DNA from 2 places in the Brevibacterium sp. MGP-B1 genome. Region 2 is predicted to be linked to the other one. Evidence: predicted binding sites of a transcription regulator. Region 2 holds the regulator's gene; the other holds the start of a gene.
What was found. The regulator HrcA, encoded in region 2, represses chaperone genes, less so after heat shock. The targets are predictions, from matches to a motif close to TTNGCACTCGNNNNNNNCGAGTGCNAA.

Region 1: the regulator HrcA is predicted to act here: its motif matches at 16,179-16,205, upstream of groES (co-chaperone GroES).

Annotation. Positions count from the first base shown of each region.
Region 1 covers NZ_CM173407.1:2,266,739-2,286,913, forward strand. The annotation lists gene AC3CD9_RS10300 (pyridoxal phosphate-dependent decarboxylase family protein) at 1-814, opposite strand, end outside; gene guaB (IMP dehydrogenase) at 1,357-2,883, opposite strand; gene AC3CD9_RS10310 (GntR family transcriptional regulator) at 3,088-3,750, opposite strand; gene AC3CD9_RS10315 (pseudouridine synthase) at 3,760-4,917, opposite strand; gene AC3CD9_RS10320 (hypothetical protein) at 5,125-5,577, shown strand; gene AC3CD9_RS10325 (hypothetical protein) at 5,871-6,104, opposite strand; gene AC3CD9_RS10330 (lysophospholipid acyltransferase family protein) at 6,590-7,819, shown strand; gene AC3CD9_RS10335 (PEP/pyruvate-binding domain-containing protein) at 7,933-10,737, shown strand; gene AC3CD9_RS10340 (FtsX-like permease family protein) at 10,887-12,308, opposite strand; gene AC3CD9_RS10345 (ABC transporter ATP-binding protein) at 12,305-13,081, opposite strand; gene AC3CD9_RS10350 (SRPBCC family protein) at 13,327-13,731, shown strand; gene groL (chaperonin GroEL) at 14,102-15,694, opposite strand; gene groES (co-chaperone GroES) at 15,731-16,024, opposite strand; gene AC3CD9_RS10365 (ubiquitin-like domain-containing protein) at 16,466-17,668, opposite strand; gene AC3CD9_RS10370 (TatD family hydrolase) at 17,887-18,888, opposite strand; gene metG (methionine--tRNA ligase) at 18,888-20,175, opposite strand, start outside.
Region 2 covers NZ_CM173407.1:1,440,092-1,450,068, forward strand. The annotation lists gene AC3CD9_RS06705 (16S rRNA (uracil(1498)-N(3))-methyltransferase) at 47-808, opposite strand; gene dnaJ (molecular chaperone DnaJ) at 805-1,920, opposite strand; gene hrcA (heat-inducible transcriptional repressor HrcA) at 2,043-3,083, opposite strand; gene AC3CD9_RS06720 (DUF3097 family protein) at 3,244-4,107, shown strand; gene AC3CD9_RS06725 (DUF4870 domain-containing protein) at 4,272-4,964, shown strand; gene AC3CD9_RS06730 (DUF4870 domain-containing protein) at 5,050-5,820, shown strand; gene hemW (radical SAM family heme chaperone HemW) at 5,908-7,137, opposite strand; gene lepA (translation elongation factor 4) at 7,138-9,006, opposite strand; gene AC3CD9_RS06745 (endonuclease/exonuclease/phosphatase family protein) at 9,169-9,933, shown strand.

The DNA.
Region 1 (20,175 bases), 830 kb from region 2:
CGTTCGCCTCGATGGCGAGGAGGCTGGCATTGAGTGCTTCGGCATTCATGCGGCCGGACTGGTCGGTCGGGACGGTCACGACCGCCTCGGCGTCGAGGCCGAGGAGGAATGCCGCACGGGACACTGAGAAGTGGGCCTGGTCAGTGGCGAGGATCCGCAGCCGGGACAGCAGGTCGCGGCGGTTGGGCGCGCCCAGGTCAGGGCCGCCTCGGCGAGATTCGGCGTCATCGGCCTCAACGTGTCCCGCCGCCTCGGCGAGGACGTTTTCGCGGGCGAGGAACAGTGCCTGGAGATTCGACTGGGTGCCTCCGGAGGTGAAGATTCCATCGCCGCCGGTGAAGCCGAGGTGGCCGCAGGTCCAGTCGATGAGGCGGCGTTCCATGAGGGTGGCGACCTCGGATTGGTCGTAGGTGTCGACCGAGGTGTTGATGGCGGCGAGCATCGCTTCGGCGGCGACGGCGGGCACGGCGACGGGGCAGTTGAGGTGGGCGACGTAGCTGGGGTGGTGGAACCACACGGCATTGTCGGCGTAGAGGGCGTCGACTTCGCGCAGGGCTTCGGCGTTGCCGACGCCTGCGGTGTCGAGGTCGACGGCGTCGACGGCGGTCTGGAGTCCGGAGCGATCCTTCGCCGAGGCGGCCCGCTCAGTTGTGCGGAATCGATCGCCGAGTGAGTCGACGACGTCGTGCATGAGAGATGTGTACTCGTCTGCGCTGTGGGCGCCGAGGAGGGCATCGGTGTGGGGGATTTCGGGGGTCTGAAGGGGTGCTGAGATGGGTGTCGCTTCGGTGTCGTAGAGCAGAGAAGTCGTCACTGTGAGGTTTCCTCCTTCGATGATGCGCACCGCGAAGCGCGGCTCGCATTAGGGAAACCTACCCTAAGTTCATTTGTTTCCGAAGAGCCTCTGGCCGAATTCGACGACTACGGATGTAGACCTCTGACCAGGGCCGATACCGCCGCTGCCCAGCGCTCCCAAGGCAAGGCGACCGTTCGCACTACGGGTGCATCGGCCGGAAAATGAACGAGTGGCATTCGTCACATCGGGGTGTGTCATCCAGCATCGTGAGACCAAGGGCACCCCGGTGATCGCGGATTGTTGGGTCGATCCACGGTGGTTTCAGACCGCAGAACACCGTGGATCGACCCAACAATTTGCTCAGGCACCGCTCCGCCCAGGCACTGCGACCCAACAATTTGCTCAGGCACTGCAGAGTCACAGCTTCCCGTTGAACAGCCAAGAATTCGCCCCGCGCCCTCAGCCGACCACACAAGCAAGAAGCCGCAGCCTCCGCGCAAACGCGGAAGCTGCGGCTTCTCATCGACCAGAGGCATCTCAGCCAGAGGTGCCTGCCTACGTCACTTCACGACGTAGTTCGGGGCCTCGACGGTCATCTGGATATCGTGCGGGTGGCTTTCCTTCAGCCCTGCCGTGGTCAGGCGGACGAACTTGCCCTTTGCCTTGAGCTCGCCGACGGTGCGTGCGCCGACGTAGAACATCGTCTGGCGCAGGCCACCGGTGAGCTGGTGGGCGACCTGCTTGAGGTGACCGCGATAGGCGACTCGGCCTTCGATGCCCTCGGGGATGAGGTCGGTGTCGGTGGCGATATCGGCCTGGAAGTAGCGGTCCTTCGAATACGACTTGCCCTTGCGCGGAGCCATCGCGCCCAGCGAACCCATGCCGCGGTAGGCCTTGTACTGCTTGCCGTTGACGAAGATGAGGTCGCCCGGCGACTCGTTGCATCCGGCCAGCAGGGAGCCGAGCATGACGGTATCGGCACCGGCGACCAGGGCCTTGCCGATGTCACCGGAGTACTGGAGTCCGCCATCGGCGATGACCGGCACCCCGGCGGCCTGAGCGGCCTGAGCAGCAAGGTGGACGGCAGTGACCTGCGGGACGCCGACACCGGCGACGACGCGGGTGGTGCAGATCGATCCGGGCCCCACGCCGACCTTGACGGCATCGACGCCGGCCTCGACGAGCGCCTGCGCGCCTTCCTTCGTGGCGACGTTACCGCCGATGATCTGCACGGCGGAGAACGCCGGGTCCGACTTGATCTTCTTGATCATGTCGGTGACTCCGCGGGCGTGGCCGTTCGCGGTGTCGACGACGAGGACGTCGGCTCCCGCCTCGGCGAGCAGTCCTGCACGCTCGTAGGCATCTCCGTAGAACCCGACGGCGGCACCGACGCGCAGGCGGCCTTCGTCGTCCTTGGTCGCCAGCGGATATTCCTCGGTCTTGACGAAGTCCTTGACGGTGATGAGGCCCTGGATGACGTTGTTGTCATCGACGAGGGGCAGCTTCTCGACCTTGTGTTCGGCGAGCAGCTCGAACGCCTTCTCGGCAGCCACGCCGACAGGTGCGGTGACCAGCGGCATCTTCGTCATCGTCTCGGCGACAGTGCGTGTGGGGAATTCGCTGCGGGTGACGAAGCGCAGGTCGCGGTTGGTCACGATGCCGACGAGCACATTGTTCTCGTCGACGACGGGCAGTCCGGAGATGCGGTACTTGCCGCAGATCTCGTCGAGCTCTTCCAGCGTCTTGTCCGGAGTGATCGTCAGCGGGTCGTTGATCATGCCCGATTCGGAGCGCTTGACGTAGTCGACCTGGTTCGCCTGATCCTCGGCGGAGAGGTTGCGGTGGATGATGCCCAGGCCGCCGATGCGGGCCATGGCGATCGCCATTCGGGATTCGGTCACGGTGTCCATCGCCGCGGAGACGAGCGGGATGTTGAGCTCGATCTCCTTGGTCAGCCGGGAGGCGGTGGAGGCTTCGGAGGGGATGACATCGGTGTCGCCTGGCAGGAGGAGGACATCGTCATACGTGAGTCCCGTCAGCGAGAACGGATCGTTTGCGGCCTGTGATTCCTGCTCAGGGTTTCCCATGAAGACAGCCTTTCGACGCGAAGATACGGTGGCTCAATGCTATCGGAGCGAGAGAGTCGACCGCTATGGGTTCAAGCACCGGGCACTGTGAGACTGACTACACAGGAATAGCTGTCGGATTCGTGCACGAAACCTTCACCGAGGCGGCTCATCGTCAATCCCTCACCGAAGCAGGTGGCCGGCCGCCCTATCCTCACGGAAGCGCTAGCGCCCCTCCCCCACTGACCGTGCGAGGTCGAGGGTCGAGGCTTCGGAGTCGTCGAGGTGGATGCGCAGCAGTCCTTCGGCGCCCTGCCGGTCCCCGGACTTCATCTTCTCGAGGATGTCCCGGTGCGGGTTCGCCCAGTGCGAGTGGTATTTGCCGGGTTCGGGCGAGCGCGAGAACGTCGTCGACAGTCGGGCCATGAGATTGAGGTAGAACTCGTCGAGAAGCGGCGAGCCCAGCAGCCCGACGATCGCGCGGTGGAACGATGCCGAGTGTTCCTGCGCATCGGCCCAGGTTTCGTTCTTCGGCGCGGTTTCGGCCCGGACCACGGAGGCTTCGACGGCGGCCATCGCCTCGTCGGTGGCATCTTGGGATTCCTGCACCGCGCGGATCTCGAAGACCCGGCGGGCACGGTAGAGGTCCTTGAGTTCGTCGATACCGAAGGTGGAGACGAAGAAGCCCCGGTTGGGTTCCTGAGTGAGCAACCCGGCGTGGCGCAGCAGGCTCAGCGATTCGCGGGCGGTGTTGCGCGAAACGTTGAATTCCTTGGCCAAGGCACCATCGCGGACCGGACTTCCTGCCGGGTATTCACCGTCGGTGATGCGGGTGCGGACAAGGGCGACGATGGCCTCTGATGTGCATCCGGGGGCGTGTGGACTCATAACACCAGGCTACCGGGTTTCGCCTGGATCGGAGCTGACCGCGGCGGGATCGAGTTCGAGTCCGCTCTCGAATCGCCGGCTCAGCCCCGTCAGCGGATCATCGAATGCGATCTCCGCGGCCAACAGCTGCAGCGGTGATGAGAAGTCGTAGGGGTCCGGGGCGAGGTCGACCGGATAGACCGGATCACCGAGGATGGGCAGACCGAGCGCGTTCATGTGCACCCGCAGCTGGTGCGTCTTGCCTGTGACCGGCGCAAGTTCGTACTCGGCAATCGCGGCAATTCGCCGAGGCGACGCTCCGTTCCCGTCCACAGTCCGTTCGCACGGGGAACCGTCAGCTCCCCCTCGCCGAGGTGGTGCTCCGTTCCCGTCCACAGTCCGTTCGCACGGGGAACCGTCAGCTCCCCCTCGCCGAGGTGGTGCCGAGATATCCGTATCCGCTCGAGTTCCGCCGGGGCTGTGTCCCTGTGCTGCTCCGATCGTGCGCACGAGGCGGATCCGACTGACCGCATTCGGCTCCCCTGCGATTTCGAGGACCTGCCGGCCGCCGACGGGTTTGACCAGGCGCGATTCGCGGACGAGCGGGAATTCGAGCTCCGGCGGTGGGGCCGGTGCCAGGGCGCGGTAGGTTTTGCTGACCCGGCGGTCTTGGAACAGGCGCTGGTAGCGGCCGCGTGTCTCGGGCCGTTTCGACAGGACCAGCAGTCCGGCGGTGATCCGGTCGAGGCGGTGGATGGCGACGAGATCGGGCTGGTCGAGGTCGACGCGCAGACGGGTGACGACGCATTCGCGGACGAATCGTCCGTTCGGGGTGCTGGCGAGGAAATGGGGTTTGTCGACGACGAGCAGGTCCTCGTCTTCGAACACGATCCCGACCTCGAACGGGATTCGCTCTTCGGGTGAGACCGGACGGTGGAAGAAGTAGAACCCGCCGGGAATGACCGGATCGTCCCAGGTCACCGGGAGCCCCGCCTCGTCGCGCATGTCCCCATCTGTCAGCAGCGCCTGTCGGGATTCGGGGGCCGCCTCGGGGAATTCGGATTCGAGCCACTGACCGATCGAATCGGGAACGGGCAGGTGATTCTTCGCATGGGTGGCCTTGCCGCCGGGGGCGCGCAGCGCGGTCGCCGAGATTCCTTCTCGGGGCGGAAGCGGACTGAGCGGCATGGGGTCAAGTCTATGCGGCGCCGTCGTCGTCGCGGTCTTTGCGGTGCCGTCTTCGTCCCAGTCTTTGCGGTGCCTCGTCTTCGCGGTCGCGGAAGCATTGGCGTGGAACCGCACGAAGTCTGCCGCATACCGCAGATCGGCCGCGGTTTCCGCAAAACTCCGAGACGCCTTCGAACTCCCGACGACTGAGCACATATGGTGGGACACATGGACCGCATCGAACTCACGCAGGATGTCCTCTGCGAGAAGGTCGTCACTCCGATCGTTCTCGCGATGTTCGCCGATCACGAGTGGGACAGCATCGCGATGCTCCGCGATACCGAAGATGAGCGTCGGCTCTTCGCGCGGATCGTCGTCGCCGGGGAGGCCGTTGAAGTCCTCCTCGATTACCCAGGCAACGATGAGAGCCTCTATGACATGCAGGAGCGCCTGGTCGCGGAGTTCCGGTCGTTCATCGAAACTTCTGAGTTCGGTGCGCGACGCGCCCCGGAATGGGAAACCGATTCATTCGCCCTCGAGCACAAACCTGCTGTCGTCTCTCGCACTCCGCGACCGGATTTCGACGGACCGCCGGACTGTGTTCAGCGCCGCCTGCGCAATCGCGGCCGAGTCATGCGCGTCGACCGCCGCCGCTGCGTCTCCGCTCACCGCCGCGACTGAGCACTACACAGTCTGAGCTGAATAGCCCAGTTTCAAACACGTGCTATGCACCTCAAACGGGGCCATTCGCCGCGGTGCACCCCGTGCGGCCGGCTGACATCACAGGCTCCCCGAGGCCTGCCGCACTCCCCCACACGCCCTAGCCGCCGGCAGACGGACATCGGGACTGGTCTCTCTGAAATGCTCACTTTCCTCGCTGTGCATTCCAGAGAAACCTGTACCGAAATCTGGAATGGATGCGCTGCGGCCCAGTTGAAGTCGAATAGCCCCGTTTCAAACACGGGCTATGCGCCTCAAACGGGGCCATTCGCCTCGGAATCCTCCGCGGCTTTCTTCGCCTTTGCCCGCTCGAGGTTGTCCTCGCCGAGTCGACGGTTGAGCTTGAGCAACACCGTGAGGCCGACGATCAGCACAGCCAAGACCAGCAGCATGATGCATGCGTAGACGGCCATCGACACCGCACTCACCATTCCCACTGTTCCAACCATCGGCATCGGATCTCCGTTCTCCCACTGCGTTGACTTCAAGGCATCTTGTATCATACACGGTGGTTGCCGACTCCGGACTCTCTGCGGATTGCTGCGTCTCCGCTCACCGCCGCGGCTGGCCCCGGTGGTCGCGACTTCTTGCTGCAGACTGCCGCCGCTGCGTCTCCGCTCACCGCCGCGACTGAGCACTACACAGTCTGAGCTGAATAGCCCAGTTTCAAACACGTGCTATGCACCTCAAACGGGGCCATTCGCCGCGGTGCACCCCGTGCGGCCGGCTGACATCACAGGCTCCCCGAGGCCTGCCGCACTCCCCCACACGCCCTAGCCGCCGGCAGACGGACATCGGGACTGGTCTCTCTGAATTACCCACTATCTTCGCTGTGCATTCCAGAGAAACCGATAACAAAATCTGGAACGAATGGACTACGCCGCAAAGACCGAGACCCGCGGACGTCCTGGCCGGTCGCCGATTGCATGGCCAGGACGTCCCATCCCGCCCGAACCTGTGGTGGACTGGTGTCATGAGCGATGCCTCACTGAGCCTGCGCCACCGGATCATCAACGCGGCCATGCGCACCGTGTACTTCGGCCGCATCCGCGTGCTCGACCTCAGCGGAAGTCAGGGACGGTCGGCACCCACTTCTGCCCGAGCCGAGGCAAACCCGTCCCCCGCCGAGGCGGCCCCCACCACAGGCACCGACCGTCCCACCGCATCCGCTGACTCTCCTTCCGCGCCCGGTGAAGGTCCCTCCCGGCGACCGCGCCTCATCATCGCCAGCCATCGCAACGGAGCGATCGACGGCCACCAGGTGCTCGCAGCGTTCCCGCACGCTCAGTTCCTCGTCTCGATCCAGCTGCTGCGCCACTGGTTCCTCCGCCTCTTCATCGCCGGCATCCCCGTCGTCCGCCCCAAGGACGTCGAGCGCTACGGACTCGATCCCGCCTCTGTGGCCAGCCCCGTCGAGGCGGGACTCGCCCACCTGCGCCGAGGCGGTGACCTCGGCATCTTCCCCGAGGCCAGCAGCGAGTGGGGCCACCGTCCGCAGCCGTACAAGTCCGGCGCCGCCCGGATCGCGTGTGCCCTCATCGACGACGGCATCGACGTCGAGGTCATCCCCGTGGGCCTGTTCTATTCGACCCCGGATCGGTTCCGCTCCCGCGCCGAGGTGGTCCGCGGTCCCTCGGTCACGATTCCCGACCGCGACGGCAGGGAGGACAAGGAATGGGAGGCGGCGGTCGCCTCGGCGATGGGGTCGGCTCTAGACGATGTGTCGGTGAACTGTCCGGACGAAGCGACGTTCACCGCTGTCGAAGCCCGTGCCCTCGACCGGGCGCGGAGGACTCCCGGCAGCTCGGCGAGCTATGCGCAGGCGTTTCTCGAACTGCAGAACGCGGCCGGCTCGGTCGCTCCCAGAGAAGTCGGCGCCACCTCGGCCGACCAGGCCGAGGGCCGCACCACCTCCGCGAACACCGTCGCCAGGCCGCGGACCTACCCTCTCATCCGGTGGGTCGGATTCATGGCTCTGTGGCTCTTCGCCCCGATCCTTGTGGCCGCCGCGGTTGCCGGGTCACGCGCGGACGGTCGCAATACTGTCACATTCTTTCGCATCCTCGCGGGCTTCGCAGCGGTTATGGTCTGGATACCGGTGCTGATCATCGCGGCGTTCTTCTGGCCCGCGGTCATCGGCGTCGGCGTCCTCAGCGGGGTGCTCGGCTGGCTGCTGCTGGGGGTCCGCCGCATCCGACTGTGAACCGCCCTTGCTCGACGAACCGCATCGACCCTTCAACCCCACCTCCCCCGACGAACCGCACCGCACCGCACCCGATGAACAGTTTCGTGAACCGCAGATCCGAAGGAGCCCCGATGAGCCTCACACTCCGCTTCACCGATCCCCTCGCCACAGAGCTGGCCCGCAGCGGCGGCAAGGGGGCAAGCCTGGCCAAGTCCGCGCAGAACCTGCCTGTGCCCGGTGGCTTCATCGTCACCGCCGACGCCTATTCCCAGTTCATCGCACCACTGCAGTCGCACATCGCCGAGCTCATCGGCACCGACTCCCCCGCCGAGTCGATCGCCGACCTCATCCGCTCCACCCCCATCCCCGATACGTGGCTATCCGAATTCGACGAAGCCGTCGCCGAGGAGGGCCTGACCGGGCAGGCCGTGGCCGTACGGTCCTCGGGCACGATGGAGGACCTGCCGGGTGCCGCGTTCGCCGGGCAGCACGACACCTACCTCGGTGTGCGTGGAACCAACGCCATCGCCGAGGCGGTGCGCGACTGCTATGCCTCCCTGTGGAACGAGCACGCCTTCCGCTATCGCCGGCAGCTCGGCGTCGATCAGAATGATGCGAAGATGGCCGTCGTCGTCCAGCTCATGGTCTCCGTCGGCGCCGACGAAGCCGCAGGCGTCGCGTTCTCCGTCGACCCGGTGCGCGGCAACACCGATGAGGTGCTCATCAACGCAGCATTCGGCCTCGGTGAGACTGTTGTCGGCGGAGAGGAACCCGTCGACGAATTCCGAGTCCGCCGGGACACCGGCGAGCAGGTCGCAGCCGAGATCGCCGAGAAGCCCACCGCACTCATCATGAGCGGCGGTGGGAACGGAGCTGGCGACCGCCTCGGTGAGGGTGACGGGTGCGGCCACGACGTCGGGGGCGACCGCCCCGGCGATAGTGACGGCCTCGGTGAGGGTGACGGTCGGGGCGGCGACCACCTCGCTGAGGGCGACGGTGCGCGGACGACGGTCGTCGACCTCGGCGCGGAGCAGCGCACGCGTCCGGCGCTGACAACGGCGCAGGCGAAAGAGGTCGCTGAGCTCGCGGTAGCTGCGGAGAACCATTTCGGGTTCGCTCAAGACATCGAATGGGCGCTGCACGACGGCGATCTCTACCTGCTGCAGTCGCGGCCGATCACGCGGGTGGCTCCGCGGTGGACCCGCGATGAGTCCGCGGAGCGATTCCCCACCCCGGTGACACCGCTGACCTGGGATCTCGTGGAGGCCGGGTTCCACCATTCGCTCAATCACAGTTTCGATCTCATGGGGCTGCCGCCGTTCGACGACAAATGGTTCGTCATGCGCGATTTCTATATCTACGGCAATCACACCGCGGTCGATCTCTACGCCGGTCGGCTGCCGACGAACATGCTCTCCAGCGTCGAGACGATCACCGAGTCGCTGCCCCAGATCGCCCGGCAGTTCGGGTGGGTGCAGGAGCTGCCGGTGCAGTGGATGCGTGATCTCGACACGTATCTCATCGGGATCGGTCGCCTGTCGAACGAGGTGTTGGAAGATAAGTCGCTGGCACAGGTGTGGGATCACGTCATTGCGATCAGTGACCTCGGCACCGAGTATTTCCGGCCGAACATCGCGATTTCGCTGACCCAGGGCACACTCTATGCGGCTCTGCAGCACATGCTCTCGCTCGCTCTCGACGAGGATCAGGCACAGGTCGTTTTCGAACGCCTCATGGCGTCGACGGAGACGAAGACATCGCAGGTCAACGCCGAGCTGCGCGAGCTGTCGCAGCTTGTCGCCGCCGATGCTGATCTGCTCACTGCGCTCGAGGCCCACCATGGTGAGGCCGGGGTCACGGAGCTGGAGAGGTTCCCGCAGTTCAAAGCACCCTTCGACCGGTTCCTCGAGCAGCACGGACACCGTGAACTCGACTTCGACGCCTACCATCCGACGTGGGTCGAGGCTCCGCACATCGTGCTCGACCAGATCCGTCTGCTCGCCGCACGGACCGTGGCCGAGGCAGAAGCGTCTGCGCCGATGACGGGACCGGGCACAGCGTCCCCGTCCGCGCCGATGACGGACATGGAGCGCAAGATCGTGCAGGCAGAGACCGAACTCGTCGTCGTCAATGCGGCACCTGAGAAGCTGCGCTATCTCGTCCAGGAAGTCATCCGTCTGGCCCGCACCTACACGGCACTCGATGACCTCGAGCACTATCAGACGACGCGGCTGACCCTGCCGATGCGGCGCGCGCTGAAGGAGCTCGGCGGCAGGCTCGTCGATGCCGGGGTCCTCCTTGAGGCCTCGGACGTGTACTTCATCGACTTCGAGCACCTCGACACGGCGATCCGTGCCGACGCCGAGAACCGTGACCTGGGCGCCGACGCCGCGTACCGCGAGGTGGACACCACCGACGCCGCGGCCGCGAACCGCGAGGTGGACACCGCCAACGGCACCTCAACCACCTCTGCCGCGGGCTCTACGGGAGCAGGATCCGCCTTGGCCGATCTGACCGAGATCGCCGCACAGAACAAGGCCGCCTACCAGGCCGCGGTCGATCGCACACCCGAATGGGAGTACGGCAAAGCAACAGCCGCAGTCGACGCTGACACCGACCACATCACCGGCACCGCGGGCAGCCCGGGGACCGTCGAAGGCGAAGTCTTCGTCGTCCACTCCCCCGCCGACTTCTCGTCATTCCCCGACGGAGCGATCCTCGTCGCACGCACCACGAACCCGGCCTGGACCGCCCTGTTCTACCAGGCGGGCGGGGTGATCACCGAAAGCGGCGGAGCACTCTCCCACGGGGCGGTCACCGCCCGTGAACTCGGACTGCCCGCCGTCATGGCCGTGCGCGACGCGACCAGCAGATTCACCTCCGGCCAGCGCGTCCGCGTCGACGGATCCAACGGAACCGTCATCGAACTCGACTGACGTACGGAACCCGGTTCGGCCCGGGCGACAGTTCTACACAGTCTTAGTTGAATAGCCCATGTTTGAAACCGGGCTGCTCAACTCAAACTGGGCTGATCGCCGCGGCGTTGCCCTACGCCTCGGCGGGAGCCATCCGCAGCACCCGCACTTCACACAGCTTCGAGCGCCTCGACGGGACTGATCGAGGTGGCCGCGCGGGCGGGTTCGCGGCTTGCGATGAACACGGCGGTGAGGGTGCCGACGATGACGGCGATGACGACCGTCCAGGGCACGCTCGGCGCGAAGAGGCCGAGCAGGGGCGAGAGCAGGGTCAGTGCGCCGACCCAACCGAAGCCGATTCCCAGCGGAACGGCGACCAGGCAGGCGGTCAGGCTCAGCTGCAGGCCTTCGGCAGTGATCATCCGGCGCACGCGCTTTGGGGTCTGGCCGAGCGCCATGAGCAGCCCGATCTCCTGAGTGCGCTGACGCACGGAGAGCATGAGGGTGTTCGCGACGCCGATGACGGCAATGATCACGGAGAACAGGATGAGGGCGAGCGCGAACAGCATCGACTTGTCGATGACAGTGGCCAGCGCGTCCTCGAGACCGCCCCACCCTTCCTCGCCGAGCGACCTGGCATACCGCAGCAGCTGATCACGGAAGGTCGTCATGGCGGTGGCGAACATGACGATGAGCGTGATGCCGATGACGAGACCGATGACCGTGCGCGCGTTCCGGGTGGGATGGCGCGCGATCGTCGAGGCCGCCAACCGGGACACTGCGGTGCGTCCGCACAGCCAGCCCATCGCCGCCTGCAGGGGCGGCAGTATCCACGGGTGGCCGATGATGATGCCGAGGAAGGTCAGGCTCGAGCCGAATGCGGTGAGCACCACGCTGATCACGCTGATCCGATGATCGGCGGCCCCGATCACGGAGTTGACGAGGAACGTCACCCCCATGGACAGCAGAATCAGCGAGGCGGTGAGCCCGCCGAGTGAGGCGCGGGCATCCTCGGGCCGGGCCTCCACCGCCTGCGAGGTCGCCTCGATCGGTGAGATCCCCGTGATGCGGCGCGCACCCAGGTACGCCGACAGCCAGGTCACGATGATCGTGGCGAACGCGGGAACGGCCATGGCCGGGGTGAGGAGGGCGACCTCCTCGGTGATGGCGTTGCCCAGATAATTCTGGGCCGCTTTCGCCAACCCGGTTGACGCCGCGAAGGCGAGCACCGCGGCGGGGACGGAGATGATCAGGCCCTCCACCGAGGCGGCCCTGCGCAGCCGTTTCGACGACGCCCCGATGAGGCGCAGCAGAGCCAGCTGGCGGCTGCGGCCGGCGATGATGATCGAGAACGTGTTCGCGATGACGATCGCGGAGACGAAGAGAGCGATGAGGAAGAAGGTGACACCGATCATCGAGAGGAAGTTCTGCGCGGTCTCGGACTCGGCGATGATCTTCTCAGACGACAGCCACGCGGTCAGGATCGCGATGCCCTGCATGATTGCGGTGCCGAAGAGGGCGGCGATGAAGACGACGAGGACGCTGGGGAAGAACTGCCGCGGGTTGGTTCGGATCTCGCGCAGCGGGTTCATCGGCTCACCGCGGATTCGGCGCGTTCGTCGATGTCGAGCATGGTCGAGGCGATCGCTTCGGCGGTGATGGTGTCGTTCAGTTCCGTCACGGGGGTGCCGTCGGCGATGAAGATCACGCGGTCGGCGTGGGCGGCGACGATCGGGTCGTGGGTGACGAGCACGATGGATTGGCCGAAGTCGCGGACGGCCTCGACCATGATCGCCATGACTTCGCGACCGGACTTCGCGTCGAGGTTGCCGGTCGGTTCGTCTGCGAAGAGGATGTCGGGGCGGGTTGCGAGCGCCCGGGCGATGGCGGTGCGCTGCTGTTGACCGCCGGAGAGCTCGTTGGGTCGGTGTTTGAGGCGGTCTTCCAGCCCCAGACGGTGGACGACCGTGGTGATCCAGGCGCGTTCGTCGGCATTGGGCCGACGGTCGTCGAGTTCGAAGGGCAGGCGGATGTTCTCTTTGACGGTGAGCGTGGGCACGAGGTTGAACGCTTGGAAGACGAATCCGATCCGGCGGCGGCGCAGGGCGGTGAGGTCGTCGTCGCGCAGCTTCGTGATCTCCTGTTCGCCGAGGTGGACTGAGCCCGAGGTGGGACGATCGAGTCCGGCGAGGACGTGCATGAGTGTTGATTTCCCCGAGCCCGAGGGCCCCATCACCGCGGTCAGCTTGGCCGGTGCGATGTCGAGGCTGACCCCGCTGAGAGCCGTGACCGCGGCCCCTTTCGGATCGAAGACCTTCGAAACGTCGCGGAGTCGGGCGATGGGCATCGTTGGGCCGGTGGTCATAGATTCCTCATGCGTCGGTGCAAGCTGTCATTTCCAGACTAACGAGGATCGACGCTCAGAAACATGAAAAGCGACTGGCCAGTAGGTGTGAGCGAGCTGTGTACGGTCTGCTGCGAACGGCACGAGGGAGGGCACTCTGGGCCGGCCCGCGTGCGATGGCCGTCCCGCCTGCCATGGTCCGCCCGCGTGCGATGGCCCGCTCCCTTTCCCTGGCCGCGCGGCTTCTCTTGTGGTCCACTTGGGAGATGACGAATCCAGCTCTCCACCTATCGACGTCCATCGACGCCTCCCCCGCCGAGGCGGCCACCTTCGCCGGCGATCCCGCGAATCTTTCGGCCTGGGCGGCGGGACTGAGCAATGGAATCCGCGAGGCGGGCGACCTCTGGATCACGGATTCCCCGGTGGGTGAGGTCGAGGTCCGCTTCGGCCCGCACACGGAGCTGGGCATCCTCGATCACGACGTGATCTTCCCCGACGGCACGGTCGTGCACAATCCCCTGCGGGTGCTCGCCAACGGCACCGGCGCCGAGGCGGTCTTCACTCTGTTCCGTCTGCCAGGTGTCGACGACGCCGAGTTCGACCGCGATGCCGACATGGTTCGTGCCGACCTCGCTCGCCTGCGCACTCAGCTCGAGAGCGACCGCGCCTGAACACGCCCCCACGCCCGAGCACGCCCTAGACGGCACAAAGCGCGCAAACACGACTGGGCCACAGTGGCATCAGGCTTTTTGTACACCTGTCTCTGAATTGCTCAGGTTCTTCAGTGTGCATTTCAGAGCAGGGTGTGTCGAAAGTGGAATCCTGCGCGCCAGAGGCCCGCTCAGACCTGCTTGCGCGACTGCATCGTTGCCACCTCACCGCGGCGTTGTGCCTCGCCCCGTGGCGGCGCTGTGCCGCGTCCAGTCGCGACGCTGCGCCGCCTCGGTGAGGGTGACTACGCAGATGAATGCGGCAGTGGCCCGGAACGTGATGTTCCGGGCCACTGTCGTGGTCAGAGATGACTCAGTCCGAGCGAGTGACTCAGGCTTCGTCCTCCTCGTCCTTCTTCTCGACGACCAGGGTCTCGGTGGTGAGAACCAGGGCGGCGATCGAAGCGGCGTTGCGCAGCGCCGAACGGGTGACCTTGACGGGGTCGATGATTCCGGCGCCGATGAGGTCGCCGTATTCGTCGATGGCGGCGTTGTAGCCCTGGCCGGACTCGAGGTCCTGCACCTTGGCGACGACGACGTAGCCGTCCTGGCCTGCGTTGGCGGCGATCCAGCGCAGCGGCTGGACGACTCCGCGCTTGACGATCTCGGCACCGGTGAGTGCGTCACCGGACAGTCCGAGGTCGTTGCCGTCGAGGACCTTCGCAGCGTGGATCAGAGCCGATCCACCACCGGCGACGACGCCCTCTTCGATGGCGGCGCGAGTAGCGGACACTGCGTCTTCGACGCGGTGCTTGCGCTCCTTGAGCTCCACCTCGGTGGCGGCGCCGACCTTGATGACGGCGACTCCGCCGGAGAGCTTGGCCAAGCGCTCCTGCAGCTTCTCGCGGTCCCAGTCGGAGTCGGTGTTCTCGACCTCGGCGCGGATCTGAGCGACACGACCGGCAACAGCCTCGTCGGCACCGGCACCATCGATGATGGTGGTGTTGTCCTTGGTGACGGTGATGGTGCGGGCGTTGCCGAGCTCTTCCAGGGTGACCTGGTCGAGCTTCATGCCCATGTCCGGCGTGACGACCTGGCCACCGGTGAGGACGGCGAGGTCCTCGAGGATGGCCTTGCGGCGGTCACCGAAGCCGGGGGCCTTGACGGCGGCGACGTTGATGATTCCGCGCAGCTTGTTGACGACCAGGGTCGACAGAGCTTCACCCTCGATGTCCTCGGCGATGATGAACAGCGGCTTGCCTGCCTGCTGCACCTTCTCGAGGACGGGCAGGAGCTCCTGGATGTTGGAGATCTTGCCCTGGTTGATGAGGATGAGGGCGTCGGAGAGCACAGCCTCCTGGCGATCGGCATCGGTCACGAAGTGCGGCGACAGGAAGCCCTTGTCGAACTGCATTCCTTCGGTGATCTCGAGTTCGACGGACGCGGCCTGCGACTCGTCGATCGTGATGACGCCGTCCTTGCCCACTTTGTCGAAGGCATCGGCGATGAGCTTGCCGATCTCAGGCGACTGAGCCGACAGACCGGCGACGTGTGCGATCTCCGAGGAGTCGGCGACGTCGCGGGCGATGGTGCCCAGCTGCTGCGAGACGGCCTCGACGGCGGTCTCGATGCCGCGCTTGAGCTGTCCGGGAGCGGCGCCTGCGGCAACGTTGCGCAGTCCTTCGTTGACGAAGGCCTGAGCGAGAACGGTCGCGGTGGTGGTTCCGTCACCGGCGATGTCGTTGGTCTTGGTGGCGACTTCCTTGGCCAGCTGCGCGCCGAGGTTCTCGTAAGGATCGTCGACCTCGACCTCACGGGCGATGGTCACACCATCGTTCGTGATCGTGGGAGCGCCCCACTTCTTGTCGAGCACGACGTTGCGGCCCTTGGGCCCCAGCGTCACCTTGACGGTGTCGGCCAGGGTGTTGACACCCTTTTCGAGTGCACGACGGGCTTCGTCGTTGAATTCCAATGATTTAGGCATTCGTCCTCCTGTCAGTGAAGTTGTTGTTCAGGGGATTCAGCCGATGACGGCGAGCACGTCGCGAGCCGAGAGCACGAGGAACTCTTCGCCTGCGTACTTGACTTCGGTGCCTCCGTACTTGGAGTAGATGACCTTGTCGCCGACAGCAACGTCGACCGGCACGCGGTTTCCGTTGTCAGCAACGCGGCCCGGGCCCACTGCGACAACTTCGCCTTCCTGAGGCTTTTCCTTGGCGGTTTCGGGAATGACCAGACCACTGGCGGTAGTCTGTTCTGCTTCAACCTGACGGATGACAATCCGATCTTCGAGTGGCTTGATGGAGACCGACATATCGGGCCCTCTCCCTTCGCTGGGTTCTATTTCATCGAGTCAGACGGCGGCTTATGCCATGAACCTCTCGTCGTCGCGGGTGCCGAGCGATTCGACCGTCTCATGAAACTGGCACTCAATGAGTGCTAGTGCTAATTCTGACTCTAGAACGCTCTTAGCACTCGGTCAACTCGAGTGCCAGCAATTCGTCCTGCTCTGGGCGAAAGTTCAGATTGGGCCCCGCGCGGAGGTGGTGCCGGCACCGAAAAGCGTGGGCCCCGAGGATCTCTCCTCGGGGCCCACGCTCCTTGCTGACCGCCTCAGCTCAGTTGTCGATATCTGTTGTCAATGGCGGCCAGAGTTCATGGCCTATACAGGCGCTCAGTCGGCTGCTGCGAACCTGATCTCAGATCAGGCGCAGGCCCACTGTCCCCAGCCGGCTGCTGCGAACCTGATCTCAGATCAGGCGCAGGTCCACTGACCCCAGCCGGCTTCGGCCTGCAGCTTCTTCGCACGCTGGAACTGCTCCTGCGGGCTTGCGTCAGATGGGTTTCCGCTGCCGCCCATGGAGTGCCAAGTCTGCGGGAGGAACTGGAACAGACCGAAGTGGGTGCCGTTCGAAGCCTTCGGATCGAAGTTCGATTCGCATTCGACGACCTGGTACCACTTGGATCCGGGCCCACCCAGCATCGCCTTGATCTCAGCGGTGGACATGGAACCGCCGCCGGAGCCGCCACCGGTGCTCGAGTCACCGGAGTCGCCCGAACCGGAATCGCCGGAGTCACCCGAGTCTGAACCGCCGGTGTCAGCCGGCTCTTCCTTCTTCTTGGTGCCCTGGATGACGACCTTGGTCTTGGGTTCGGAGAGGACCTTCTCGTCCTTCTTCTCCTTCTTGACCTCTTCGCCGTTGATCGTCTTGACCTTGTAGGTGACCTGCTTCTCGCCGTCCTTGCCTTCGGACTCGACCTTGGTCTCGCCCTCGTAGAGGGAATCGGACTTCTTGGTCTCGACCTTGGCCTTGATGGCCTGCTTGTCCTTGACGGTGTCGTTCTTCACGCGGTTGACGGTCAGCACCTGGCCGTCGGAGACCTCGGCGGACATCGGCACGGACAGGAAGTCGTCCTTGTCGAGCTTGACGCCCGTGTCCTTGAGCGCTTCCTTCGCGGTGCCCACAGCGGCCGAGACCTTGTGGTCCTTGCCGTCGGCGACCACGGTGAGATCCTTCGACGTGGTCACGTCGATGTCATTGCCTTCGTCCTTCAGACGCTGGCTGGCCTTCGCGTTGAGATCGGCACCCTTCGCGTCCACACCCAGGTCGGCCAGAGCCTGACCCACGGTGTTCGCGTTGGTCCATTCGTTCGTCTCTTTGCCATCGACGGACAGCGCAACCTTCTTCGCCGTGTTGACGGTGATCGTCATGTCACGGTCGACCTTGGTGCCCACACCGGGCTTGACCTGGTCGCGCTTATCGACATCGATTTCATGGCTGTCGAGGATGTCCCCGACCGTTCCACCGAAGGTTCGGATCTCTTCGGCCTGTCCGTTGACCTCCAAGGTCACAGGCTTGTTCATAGTCACAACCGCGCCCGTGCCACCGACGAGTCCGGTGATCACGACCGCCTGTGCAGCGATCTGAACCTTGCGGTTCTTCAGAAAATCAATCACAAAAATATCCCTGAGCAGAGTTTATCGACCTGTTCACTGTAACCGATTCGTTACACGGTTCGCAAAATATCACGGAAATGTAACGGTGTGAGTTTCCTGAAGGCGTGTCTGACCTGGAGTTCCCCGTGTTTCCGGGGCATTCCCGCTCGTGACATTTCCCCGCCGAGGCGGCGCTCCGTCCCGTTATCCCGCTCACAGAACGAAGGGCTGAGCCCGGCTCAGTCCCAGCTGCCGAGGGCCCGCTCCGCGTTGTTCCACACGGCCGCGCACAGATCCTCTTCGCTCATCCCGCGCACTTCGGCGAGTTTCCGCGCCGTGATCGCCGTGAGGTAAGGACCACCCGGCTTACCGCGATGCGGGTGCGGAGTGAGGAAAGGTGCGTCGGTCTCCGTCAGCAGCAGCTCCAGTGGAGCGGCCGCCGCGGCCCTCCGCAGCTCGTCGGCGTTCTTGAACGTGAGGTTGCCGGCGAAGGACATGAAATAGCCCTCGGCCGCACATTCGCGGGCCATCGCCTCGTCACCCGAGTAGCAGTGGAAGATCGTGACCTCGGGAGCGCCTTCCTCCTTGAGGATGCGCAGCACATCGGCATGTGCCTCCCGATCGTGGATCTGCAGTGCACGTCCGGTGCGCTTGGCGATCTCGATATGAGCTCGGAAGGAGCGCTGCTGTTCGGCAACTCCCTCTTCTGCTGTGCGGAAGTAGTCGAGACCGGTCTCCCCCACCACGCGCATACGCTCATGCGAGGACACGAGCGATTCGACCTCGGTGAGGGCGTCGTCGAGCAGGCCGCGCTCGGCCAGCCGCGGGGCTTCGTTCGGGTGGAGTGCCACTCCCCCGAGCATCCAGGTGCGACCGCCCGCGGGAGGAGCGGGCACGGTTCGGCGGCCGGCCGCCTCGGCGAGGGATCCCACCTCCGTGGCCACCTCGGCGGGGGTGCCTGAATACTGGGAAGCCACGAGCGCGGTCGTCCACCGGGCCGCCGGAAGGTCGCAGCCGATCTGGACGATGCGACGGACTCCCGCCTCGGCGGCGGTGTCATGGAAGAAGTCCAGCGACGGGAACTCTTCGTCCGCGTCCGGGGTCACCTCGGGTTCGGGCTCACCGGCACCCAATGGCAGCCGCACACCCGTGCAGATGTCGAGGTGGGTGTGGGTGTCGACGATGGGGTGAGCGAGTGGTTCGGGCACCGGTGGATAGGTTCCGGCGGCGCGCGAGGCCATTATTCGGTCTCCTCCACGAATTTCGGGAACACGGGTTCGGGCTTCGGCAAGGGTGTGCCCGGCTCGAGCGGGAACTCGACGGCGGCGAACGACCGGGGATCCGCCTCGGCGGCGGCGATTCCGTCGGCAGCGGCCTCGGCGACATTCGGTGCCAGGGCGGCCGAAGCATAGGCGGCACCGGCGGCGACTCCGATGGCCGCACTCGCGGATACGGCTCCCATCGCCTCGGCGCCGGACCCGGAATCGACGGCGGTCGGCAGGACCATCGCACCGGCCTCCCCGACGCCCGCGGGCACACCGAGGAGGTCGAGGATCTTGCCCGCGGACTCGGGCATGACCGGCTGGATGAGGATGGAGATGATGCGCACGACTTCGATCGTCACCCACAGCACGGTGGCCATGCGATCGGGATCGGTCTTCTTCAGCTTCCACGGTTCCTGAGCGGAGAAGTAGCGGTTGGCCTCGGACAACACCTTCCAGCAGGCCTCGACATAGAGGTGGAGGGCCTGGGAGTCGACGTGGCGTCGGGCGGTGTCGGGCACGGCGCGGGCGAGAGCGAGGAGTTTCTCGTCCGCCTCGGTGAGCTCGCCCGGCTGCGGGACCTGGGCGTCGCAGTTCTTCTGGATCATCGACAGCGAACGCTGGGCGAGGTTGCCGTACTCGTTGGCGAGGTCGGAGTTCTTCCGAGTGATGATCGAGTCCTTCGTGTACGAGCCGTCGTGGCCGTAGGAGAACTCGCGGAAGAGGAAGAAGCGCAGGGTGTCCAGGCCGAAGGCGTCGACGAGGTCGAGCGGATCGACGACGTTGCCGACGGACTTCGACATCTTCTCACCGGCGTTGAAGAGGAAGCCGTGGGCGTGGACGCGCCCCGGCAGCTCGATGCCGGCGCTCATGAGGAATGCGGGCCAGTAGACCGAGTGGAAGCGGATGATGTCCTTGCCGATGATGTGGACGTCGGCGGGCCACCACTTACTGAGGCGCTCCTGGTCATCGGGGTAGCCGGCGGCGGTGAGGTAGTTTGTCAGGGCATCGATCCACACGTACATCACGTGTTTGTCGTTGCCGGGCACCGGCACACCCCAGTCGAAGGTGGTGCGGGAGACCGAGAGGTCCTTGAGTCCGGAGGCGACGAACGAGGCGATCTCGTTGCGGCGGGAGTCCGGGCCGATGAACTCAGGGTGGTTCTTGTACAGCTCGAGCAGCTTGTCCTGGTACTTCGAGAGGCGGAAGAAGTAGGACTCCTCTTCCGTCCAGGTCACCTCGGTGCGGGTCTCCTTGGACAGGCGC
Region 2 (9,977 bases):
CCGTCACCGGCAGCGCCTGAATGTGCTTCCATCCTAGTCCGATGCCTCACCAACGGCCCAATGAATTCTGGGCCAGGACGAGGCCGGCGGGTCCCGCCGATGACGAGCGCAGGATCGTCGGTCCCAGCAGCACCGGGGTTGCTCCACAGCCGGTCAGGGCGGCGAGTTCGCCGTCGCTGATGCCGCCCTCGGGGCCGACGACGAAGACGATGCGCTCCGGCAGCTGTGCCGAGTCGTTCGCGATCAGGTCGTTCAGTGCTTCGGAGAGCCTGCGCTGAGCGGTTTCGTGGAGGACGAAGACGGCATCGGCGTCGTTGAGGGTCTTGGCCAGGGCGGCTCCGCGGACGAGGTCGTGGAGGATGGGAAATCGTGCTCGTCTGGCCTGCAGGGAGGCCGCGCCGAGGAGGTTCTCCCATTTCGCGGCCATCTTCTCCCGCTTCTTGGCCGGCCAGTCGGCGATCGAGCGTTCGGCGGCCCAGGGAATGACGTCGTCGACGCCGATCTCCGTGGCCGTTTCGATGGCCTGCAGGTCCCGGTCGCCCTTAGCCAGTGCTTGGACGAGGACGAGGCGCGGGCCCGTGCGCTCCTCGACCGCCACCTCGGCGACGTCGATCGTCAGCTCGTTCGCCGAGGCGGCCGTGACGGTTCCGCGCACACGTGTGCCTTCTCCGTCGACGATGTCGATATCCTCGCCGGGACCGATCCGACGCACCCGCACCGCATGCCCGGCCACGTCCTCACCGAGGGTGAGGGCGGACCCGACGACCGCCTCGGCGGCGGTGGCGGAGCGGAAGACGGGAAGACTCACCGACCGGCGAACCTCTCACGCATGCGGGAGAACATTCCGCGGTTCTCGGTCGAGATCTGGGCGCGCGGTGTCTCTTCTCCGCGCAGTTCGGCGAGTTTCTCGAGCAGTTCGCGCTGTTCGTCGTCGAGTTTGTCCGGGGTGAGGACGTCGACGGTGATGAGCAGGTCGCCGCGGGTCTCCGAACGCAGGCGGGACGCTCCGAGTCCCGGAAGTTTGACGATGGTGCCGGACTGGGTGCCGGCGGCGATGGTGAGGTCCTGGGTGCCGTCGAAGGTCTCGAACGGGATGGTCGCGCCCAACGTCGCTGCGGTCATCGGCACGGAGACGGCGGCCCGGAGGTTGTCGCCGTCGCGCTGGAAGACCTCGTGGCGGGTGACCATGACCTCGACGAACAGGTCACCGGCGGGTCCACCTCCGGGGCCGACCTCACCCTGGCTGCTCAGCTGGATGCGGGTGCCGTCGGAGACGCCGGCGGGGATCCGGATCTTCATGGTCCGCTGTTTGCGCACGCGTCCGTCGCCCTGGCAGTTGAGGCAGGGGTTCGGGATGACGGTGCCGAAGCCGTGGCAGGAGTTGCAGGTCTGGTTCGTGACCATCTGCCCCAGCAGGGTCCGGGTCATGCGCTGGACGCTGCCGGCTCCGTGGCACAGCGAGCAGGTCTCGATCTTCGTGCCTTCCTGCGTGCCGGCGCCCGAACAGGTGTCGCAGACGACCGCAGTGGTGACGTCGAGGTCGACGGTGCCGCCGAAGGCCGCGGTCTTCAGGTCGATATTGACGCCGACGAGGGCATCCTTGCCGCGCTGGGTGCGCGGGATCGGGCCTCCGGCCTGACCGCCGCCACCGCCGAAGAAGGTCTCGAAGATGTCGCCGAATCCGCCGAATCCTCCACCAGCCGGGAAGCCCTGACCGTTCTCGCCGCCGCCCATATCGTAGTTGCGGCGCTTCTCCGGGTCGGAGAGCACATCGTAGGCCAGTGAGATGGCTTTGAATTCGTCTTCGTGACCGGGATTGACGTCCGGGTGGTACTTGCGTGCCAGCTTCCGGTACGACGACTTGATCTCAGCCGCGGAAGCGTCTTTGGACACTCCGAGTGTTTCATAGTGATCGGCCACAGAAACTTCTCTCTCCCTGACGTAGTGGTCTTCTCTGTTCGTGGTGGTGGCTGCGCCCTTGCGCGGTGCTCACCGGTTCTGCGCTTCCCGCCTGCGGGCGTCCCTGTTCGCCGTCAAGGGGCCTACCCTTGGTCGAGGATCGAGGACACGTATTTGGCGACGGCACGGACTGCCGAGATCGTCGTCGGATAGTCCATTCGGGTCGGGCCGAGCACTGCCAGTCTGGCCGAGGAACCCGCGTCATGACCATATTCGGCGGCGACGACGGAAGTCGAGCTGAATGATTCGTGAGTATTCTCACGCCCGATGCGCACGCTGATCTCCTCGTGGTCTTCGGCCATCGAGGTGAGCAGCTTGAGCAGGACGACCTGTTCTTCGAACGCTTCGAGGATCGGGGCCATCTTCTCTCCGAATTCGCTTCCGGAGCGGGCGAGGTTCGCTGTGCCGGCCATGATGATGCGCTCTTCCCGCGTCGCGGCGACGAGGTCGACGACGGCGGCCCTGACCTGTTTGAGTCCGGAGTCGTCACGAGCGGCCGGCTCACTCGGTTCGGTGGCGGTCGCCTCGGCGGCGGGGGCCGATCCGAAGACCTGCGCGAGTGTGCGTCCGGCGAATTCGGCGTTGATCTGGTCGCGCAGTCCGCGGACGGCGTCTTCGTCGAGCGGGCTCGGGACGATCACGGTCTTCTGCTCGACCTGGCCGGCGTCGGTGATGAGGACGACGAGGATCCGGCCGGGTCCGAGTCCGACGATCTCGATGTGCTTGATGCGCGCCCGCGACACCGTCGGGTATTGGATGAGCGCGACCTGTCGGGTGAGGCCGGAGAGGACGCGGACGGTGCGGTCGAGCATCTCGTCGAGATCGACGTCGCCGTCGATGAGTTGGAAGATCGCGCGCCGCTCGGCGGTGGTCAGCGGTTTGAACTCATCGATCCGGTCGACGAACATCCGGTAGCCGAGGTCGGTGGGGATCCGTCCGGCAGAGGTGTGGGGCTGGGCTATATAGCCCTCTTGTTCGAGCGCGGCCATATCGTTGCGGATCGTGGCGGGAGAGACGCCGAGGGTGTGGCGCTGGACGATCGCCTTCGATCCCACGGGTTCGTTGGTGGCGACGAAGTCCTCGACGATGGCGCGCAGCACCTGTGCACGTCTGCTGTCGTTCATCGCGGATCTCCTCTCCGTCTCGCCGATCCATCGCGGTCCCGTGCCTGCGCTTGGCACTCTGTGAGCCTGAGTGCCAATTCTACGCCTCTCGTTCCCGGAATTCATTTCTGGGGTGACCTGCGGGTCTGCACGACTGCGGGACCGTCCTTGATTATGGTGGGTGCCCGTGAATGCTTTTGATCGATATGGCCCCGATGTGCTCTCCGGCTCCTCCCCGTCATCGCACCGTCCGAAGAAGTCCCGCCAGGTCGAGCTCGGCCTGGGCATGGTTCTCGAAGATGCGATGAGCGGCTATGTGGGTGCTGTCGTCGGCGCGGAGAAGACCACGGCCGGTGTCGTCGTCAAGCTCGAAGATCGCGTCGGCAAGGTGCGTGCCTTTCCCCTGGGACCGGGCTTCCTCCTCGAGGGCCGGCCCGTCGATGTGCAGCTGCCGAAGAAGAAGGCGCAGCAGCCCGGCAGGACGGCGTCGGGGTCTCGCGCCGTGGTCGGCGCGAAGGCTCGGGTGGCTCGTGGGTCGCGGATCTGGGTCGAGGGCAAGCACGACGCCGAACTCGTCGAGAAGATCTGGGGCGATGATCTGCGCATCGAAGGCGTCGTCGTCGAACCCCTGGGCGGTCTCGATGATGTCGCCGACAAGCTCGAGGCCTTCGGTCCGGATCGGGACCATCGAGTCGGTGTCCTCGCCGACCATCTGGTGAGTGGGACCAAGGAATCGAAGATCGCCGAGGCGGTCCGTGCCGATCCGCGCTACCGCGATGTCGTCCACATCATCGGTCACCCGTACGTCGATATCTGGCAAGCGGTGAAACCCCATGTCGTCGGCATCCGCGAATGGCCGGTCGTCCCTCGCGGTGAGGATTGGAAGTCGGGAATCCTCCGTCGCATCGGATGGCCGCATGCTGACCATCGGGACGTTGCCCGCGGGTGGGTGCGCATCCTCGGGAAGGTGAGCACCATCGCCGATGTCGAACCGACGCTGTCGGGTCGAGTCGAGGAGCTCATCGACTTCGTCACCGTCGGCTGAGTGACTTCGGTCGTGCGGCGCGGTGGAGCGTCGTGGTCACGCGGATCTGTCGGCATGTGCCGACGGCGTGTGCCGAATCTGTCACAGGAGTGAGGCTTTCCCGACATCATCGGGACACTTGGCTCGGCTAGTGTGAATGGCAAGCGTTTCTCGAAAGGATCCCCATGTCGTATCACCCCGAGCAGCCGGGCAGCCGGCCGATGCCGCCGAACTACTCTCAGGCCTCTGGTCCGCAGCAGCACTACGCGCCGCAGAGCCAACAGTATTCTCAGCCGCAGACGCACAGCGGTCAGCCGGGCTACGGTGGGCAGTCGGGGTATGGTTCGCAGCAGGCGTTCGGCGCTCAGCCGGGATACAGCGGTCAGCCGGGCTACGGGGGCCAGCCGGGATATGGCGCGCAGCCGGGCTACGGTATGCCGCAGATGCACAACCCGGCGATGTTCGACTCCCGCTCCCTGCCGGAGCAGGCCTACGGACCCGGCTCCGAGCAGTTCTGGATGGCCCACGAACCCGACCGGACCACGGCACTGTGGACCCACCTCGGCTCGCTCATCTTCGGCTTCATGCCGCTCATCATGTTCCTTGTGAAGAAGGACGAATCGCCGTTCGTCCGCGAGCACTCACGTCAGGGTCTCAACGCGATGATCACGAACACGATCGTCACCTTCGGTGCGCTCTTCGTCTTCGGCTTCGTCGGTTTCATCCTGGCACTGGTGACCTTCGGGATCGGCATCATCGTCATGTATGCGGCGTTCATCGTCCCGCTCGTCTACTGCGTCTTCTACATCATCGCGGCCGTCGCCGCGAACAAGGGCGAGGGCTACAAGTTCCCGCTCACCATCAATTTCGTAAAATGACCATTCCCGCTCGCCCCGGACGCTCCGGGTCAACCCGGACTCTCTGGGTTAGTGTGGAGTGATCGCACACTCTGAAGGGACTCTCATGTCGGACAACCCCCAGCAGCCGAACAACGGACAGTCACAGCCGATGCCTCCGAACTATTCCCCGCAGTCGGGCTCGCAGCAGCCGTACACCCAGCAGCCACAGCAGGGTTCGCAGCCGCAGCAGAGTGGTCAGGCCCAGTACGGCTCACAGCCGCAGACCCCTCAGCAGCAGTATGGTTCCCAGCCGGGCTACGGTTCACAGCAGGCGGGTGGCGCCCAGCAGCCGTACGGATCTCAGCAGCAGAATCCGGCCTACGGATCTCAGCAGGCCTACAGCGCTCCGCAGGGACACCCTCAGCCCGGTTACGGATTCCAGGGAGCATCCTCGGCGCAGTCGGCTGCCGCCGGAGTGCCCATGGGGGCCGAACTGCCGGATGCGGCCTACGGCCCCAATTCGCTCGGCTTCTGGAACGCCGATCAGAGCGAGCGGACGACCGCACTGTGGTCGCACCTCGCACACGCCGCCACCTACGTCGTCGGTGTCGGCTGGATCGTCACGCTCATCCTCTTCATCATCAACAAGGACAAGTCGCCGTTCCTCCGCCATCATGGCGCACAGTCGCTGAACCTGCTGATCATCGGCGTCATCGCGGGGTTCGGCATCGGGCTGATCGGCGGAATCCTCACGATCGTCGGAATCGGCTTCCTCATCCTCCTGCTCCTGCCGGTGCTCTCGATCTACATGATCGTCATCGAGATCATCGCCGGCATGGCGGCCAATCGCGGTGAAGGCTACCGCATTCCGATGACCCCGAACTGGATCAAGTGATCTGACGCGCAGTGACAGCCTCACCCCGGCAGATTCGCTGAGCAGCTCGCCCCGCCACTCGTTCCCGAATGGCGGGGCGAGTCTCATTCATACATATTCGGTGAGGATGCGCACCATATAGTCGGCCATGAGACGTCCCTGCAGAGTCGGTTGGAACCAGCCGGCCGCGGCGCCATCGGCGTCGAGCAGATCCTGCCTGACGAAGGTTCTGATCGCCTGCTCGCTGCCTGAGGCCAGAGAATCCAGACGCAGCTCGCGGTCGATCCTGGCCGCCAGCATGATCCGTTCGATCTCCCGGGTCTGATCGTCGAGGACCTCACGACCGATCGACGGGGACTCCCCCGCCAACAGCCGATCGGCCCAGGCACGGGGGTGCTTGGCATTCCAGAATCGCACACCTCCGACGTGTGAGTGGGCACCGGGCCCGAATCCCCACCAGTCGGCATTGCGCCAATAGGCCATATTGTGCTCACAGCGGGTCTCGGGACCGGTCGACCAGTTGCTCACTTCGTACCAGTGCAGACCGGCAGCGGAGATCGCTGCGTCGGCGATCTCGTATTTGTCGGCCAGGTCATCCTCATCAGGCATCGGCAGTTCGCCGCGGCGAACCATCGCGCCCATCTTCGTTCCCGGCTCGACGATGAGGGAATATGCCGAGATGTGATCGACCTCGTTGGACAGGGCCACGTCGAGAGAACGACGCCAATCGTCGATCGACTCCCCCGGGGTGCCGTAGATGAGGTCCAGGCTGAGTTCGAGGTCGGCGTTCTTGACCCAGCGGGCCACCTCGGGGATCTTCTCCGGATCGTGGGTGCGGTCCAAGGTCGCGAGCACGTGCGGCACGGCCGACTGCATGCCCATGGAGATGCGGTTGAAACCGGCTCCGGCGAGGGTCGCGATGTAGGCGGGGTCCAAGGTGTCGGGGTTGGCTTCGGTGGTGACTTCGACATTCTCGGCCAGGCGGAAGCGGGCGCGGACATCGTCCATCACCGCGGCGAGCACATCCGCTGCGAGCAAGGTCGGGGTGCCCCCGCCGAAGAAGATCGTCGAGACCTCACGGTCGCCGGCCCCCGCCTCGGCGAGGGTGGACACGGACAGATCGAGCTCACGGGCGAGATTGCTGCGGTAGTCCTCGCGGGGCGCGCCCGGGCCGAGGTCGTCGGCGGTATAGGTGTTGAAGTCACAATAGCCGCAGCGGACCCGGCAGTACGGGACGTGGATGTAGAGGCTCAGCCCCCGCTCGGCGGCCCCGATCCCCACCGATGTCGGCAGCGAACCGTCGCGCGGAGGGACTTCACCGGTCGGTTGTGCGGGCACTTACTTCTTGCTGTCCTTCGTCTCCGGCTCGTCGGAGGACAGGGCCGCGATGAACGCCTCCTGCGGAACCTCGACGGTGCCGACCATCTTCATCCGCTTCTTGCCTTCCTTCTGCTTCTCGAGCAGCTTGCGCTTACGGCTGATATCGCCGCCGTAGCACTTCGAAAGGACGTCCTTGCGGATGGCGCGGATGGTCTCGCGGGCGATGATGCGTGAGCCGATGGCCGCCTGGATGGGCACCTCGAACTGCTGACGCGGGATGAGCTTGCGCAGCTTCCCGGCCATCGCCACACCGTAGGAGTAGGCGTTGTCGCGGTGGACGATCGCGGAGAACGCATCGACCTGGTCGCCGTGCAGCAGGATGTCGACCTTGACGAGGTCGGAGGCGTCCTGGCCGTCATCGGAGTAGTCGAGGGAGGCGTAGCCCTTGGTCCGGGACTTCAGCTGATCGAAGAAGTCGAAGACGATCTCGGCCAGCGGCAGGCGATAGCGGATCTCCACACGATCCGAGGACAGGTAGTCCATGCCCTGGAGTTTGCCGCGGCGATCCTGGCACAGTTCCATGACCGCGCCGATGTAGTCGCTGGGGGTGAGGATGGTCGCCTGCACCATCGGTTCGCGGACTTCCTTGATCTTGCCCGTCGGGTACTCGCTCGGGTTCGTCACCACGGTCTCCGAACCGTCTTCCATGGTCACGTCGTAGATCACGGACGGGGCGGTGGAGATGAGGTCGAGATCGAACTCCCGTTCCAGGCGGTCGCGCAGGACTTCGAGGTGGAGGAGACCGAGGAATCCGCAGCGGAAGCCGAAGCCCAGCGCCGTCGAGGTCTCGGGTTCGTAGGCGAGAGAGGCGTCGTTGAGTTTGAGCTTGTCCAGCGCGTCGCGCAGCACCGGGTAATCGGACCCGTCGATCGGGAAGAGTCCGGAGAACACCATCGGTTTGGGCTCCCGGTAACCGCCGAGGGCCTCTGTTGCGGGCCCTGCGGCGGCGGTGACGGTGTCGCCGACCTTCGACAGGCGCACATCCTTGACACCGGTGATGAGGTAGCCGACCTCACCGACGCCCAGCCCCTTCGTCGCCTTGGGCTCGGGCATGGAAGCGCCGATCTCCAGCAGCTCATGGGTGGTGCCGGTCGACATCATCTCGATCTTCTCGCGCGGGGACAGAGAGCCGTCGATGACGCGGACATAGGTGACCACACCGCGGTAGGTGTCGTAGACGGAGTCGAAGATCATCGCGCGGGCCGGGGCATCGGCATCGCCGACGGGCGCGGGGATATCGGTGATGATGCGGTCGAGGACCTCCTCGACGCCTTCGCCGGTCTTGCCGGACACGAGCAGGCAGTCCTCGGGTTCGCAGCCGATGAGGTTGGCGAGCTCTTCGGCGTACTTCTCCGGCTGTGCAGCCGGCAGATCGATCTTGTTGAGCACGGGAATGATCGTCAGATCGTTCTCCATGGCCAGGTACAGGTTGGCCAGCGTCTGGGCTTCGATGCCCTGAGCGGAGTCGACGAGCAGCAGGGCACCCTCGCAGGCGGCCAGGGACCGCGAGACCTCATAGCTGAAGTCGACGTGGCCGGGAGTGTCGATCATGTTGAGCGCGTACGGGGTGTCCTCGTGTTCCCACGGCATGCGCACAGCCTGGGATTTGATGGTGATTCCGCGTTCGCGTTCGATGTCCATCCGGTCGAGGTACTGGGCACGCATATCGCGGTTCTCGACGACGCCGGTCATCTGGAGCATGCGGTCGGCCAGGGTCGATTTGCCGTGGTCGATATGAGCGATGATGCAGAAATTGCGAATCAGCTCGGGTGAGGTGGCAGACGGTGAGATCCGCTTTGCAGCTTCCTTATTCACCTGAGGTGACATGAACGCCCTTTCTTTGACAGACCAGGTCCCCAGACAGACCGGATCCCCCATTGTTTCATGACTTGCGCGCGGACCTGGAATCCACGGGAAAGCAGGTCGTGATCGTCCGTGTCTTTCGCGATTCGCCCTCGCCGAACGGTGCCGATCGGGGAAGATGGTCTCATGAGCGAATTCCGGGTCATGAGCTTCAACCTCCGCTATCCCGCGATGGACGGTCATCCGGTGTCCGAGCGACTGCCCATCGCTGCCGACCTCATCCGGCGTGCACGTCCGCACCTCATCGGCACCCAGGAGGGCGAACTCGACCAGCTCGAGACGCTCATCAGCCTGCTGCCCGAGGAGTACATCTGGCTCGGAGAGGGCCACTCCGGTGGCAACTCCGGCGAGTTCACAGCCGTGATCCTCGATTCGAAGCGCTTCGACGTGGAAGCGGTGGACATCAGCTGGCTGTCCGAACAGCCCGACACCGTGGCCTCGGAATCGTGGGGAGTCTCGCATGCGCGCACCCTGACGACAGTCGATGTCCGTGACTTCGAATCCGACCGACGTCTGCGTGTGCTCAACACCCACCTCGATCACAAGTCCGAGCGCGCCCGTCTCGAGTCCGGTCGGATCATGGCCGAGACCATCGCCGAGGCGGCCCATCCCTGCGTGGTCACCGGCGACTTCAACGTCGCCACCGGCTCCCCGGTCTACGACTTCTTCTGTACTGAGCTCGGCCTCACCGACACCGCGGCCGAGGTTCCCGGTGAAGACATCGGCACCTTCCACCGCTACAAGGGTCCGAAGGCAGGCGAGCCGCGCATCGACTGGATCCTCACAACCCCGGGCGTGCGTACACTGTCCACGCGCATCGACACGTTCGAGGTCGACGGGAAGTACCCTTCCGACCATTTCCCCGTCGAGGCGGTCCTCGAATTCTCGTGACCGTGACGGCACACAGTTCTTTGCAGCCTGTGCCAGCCGGCTCG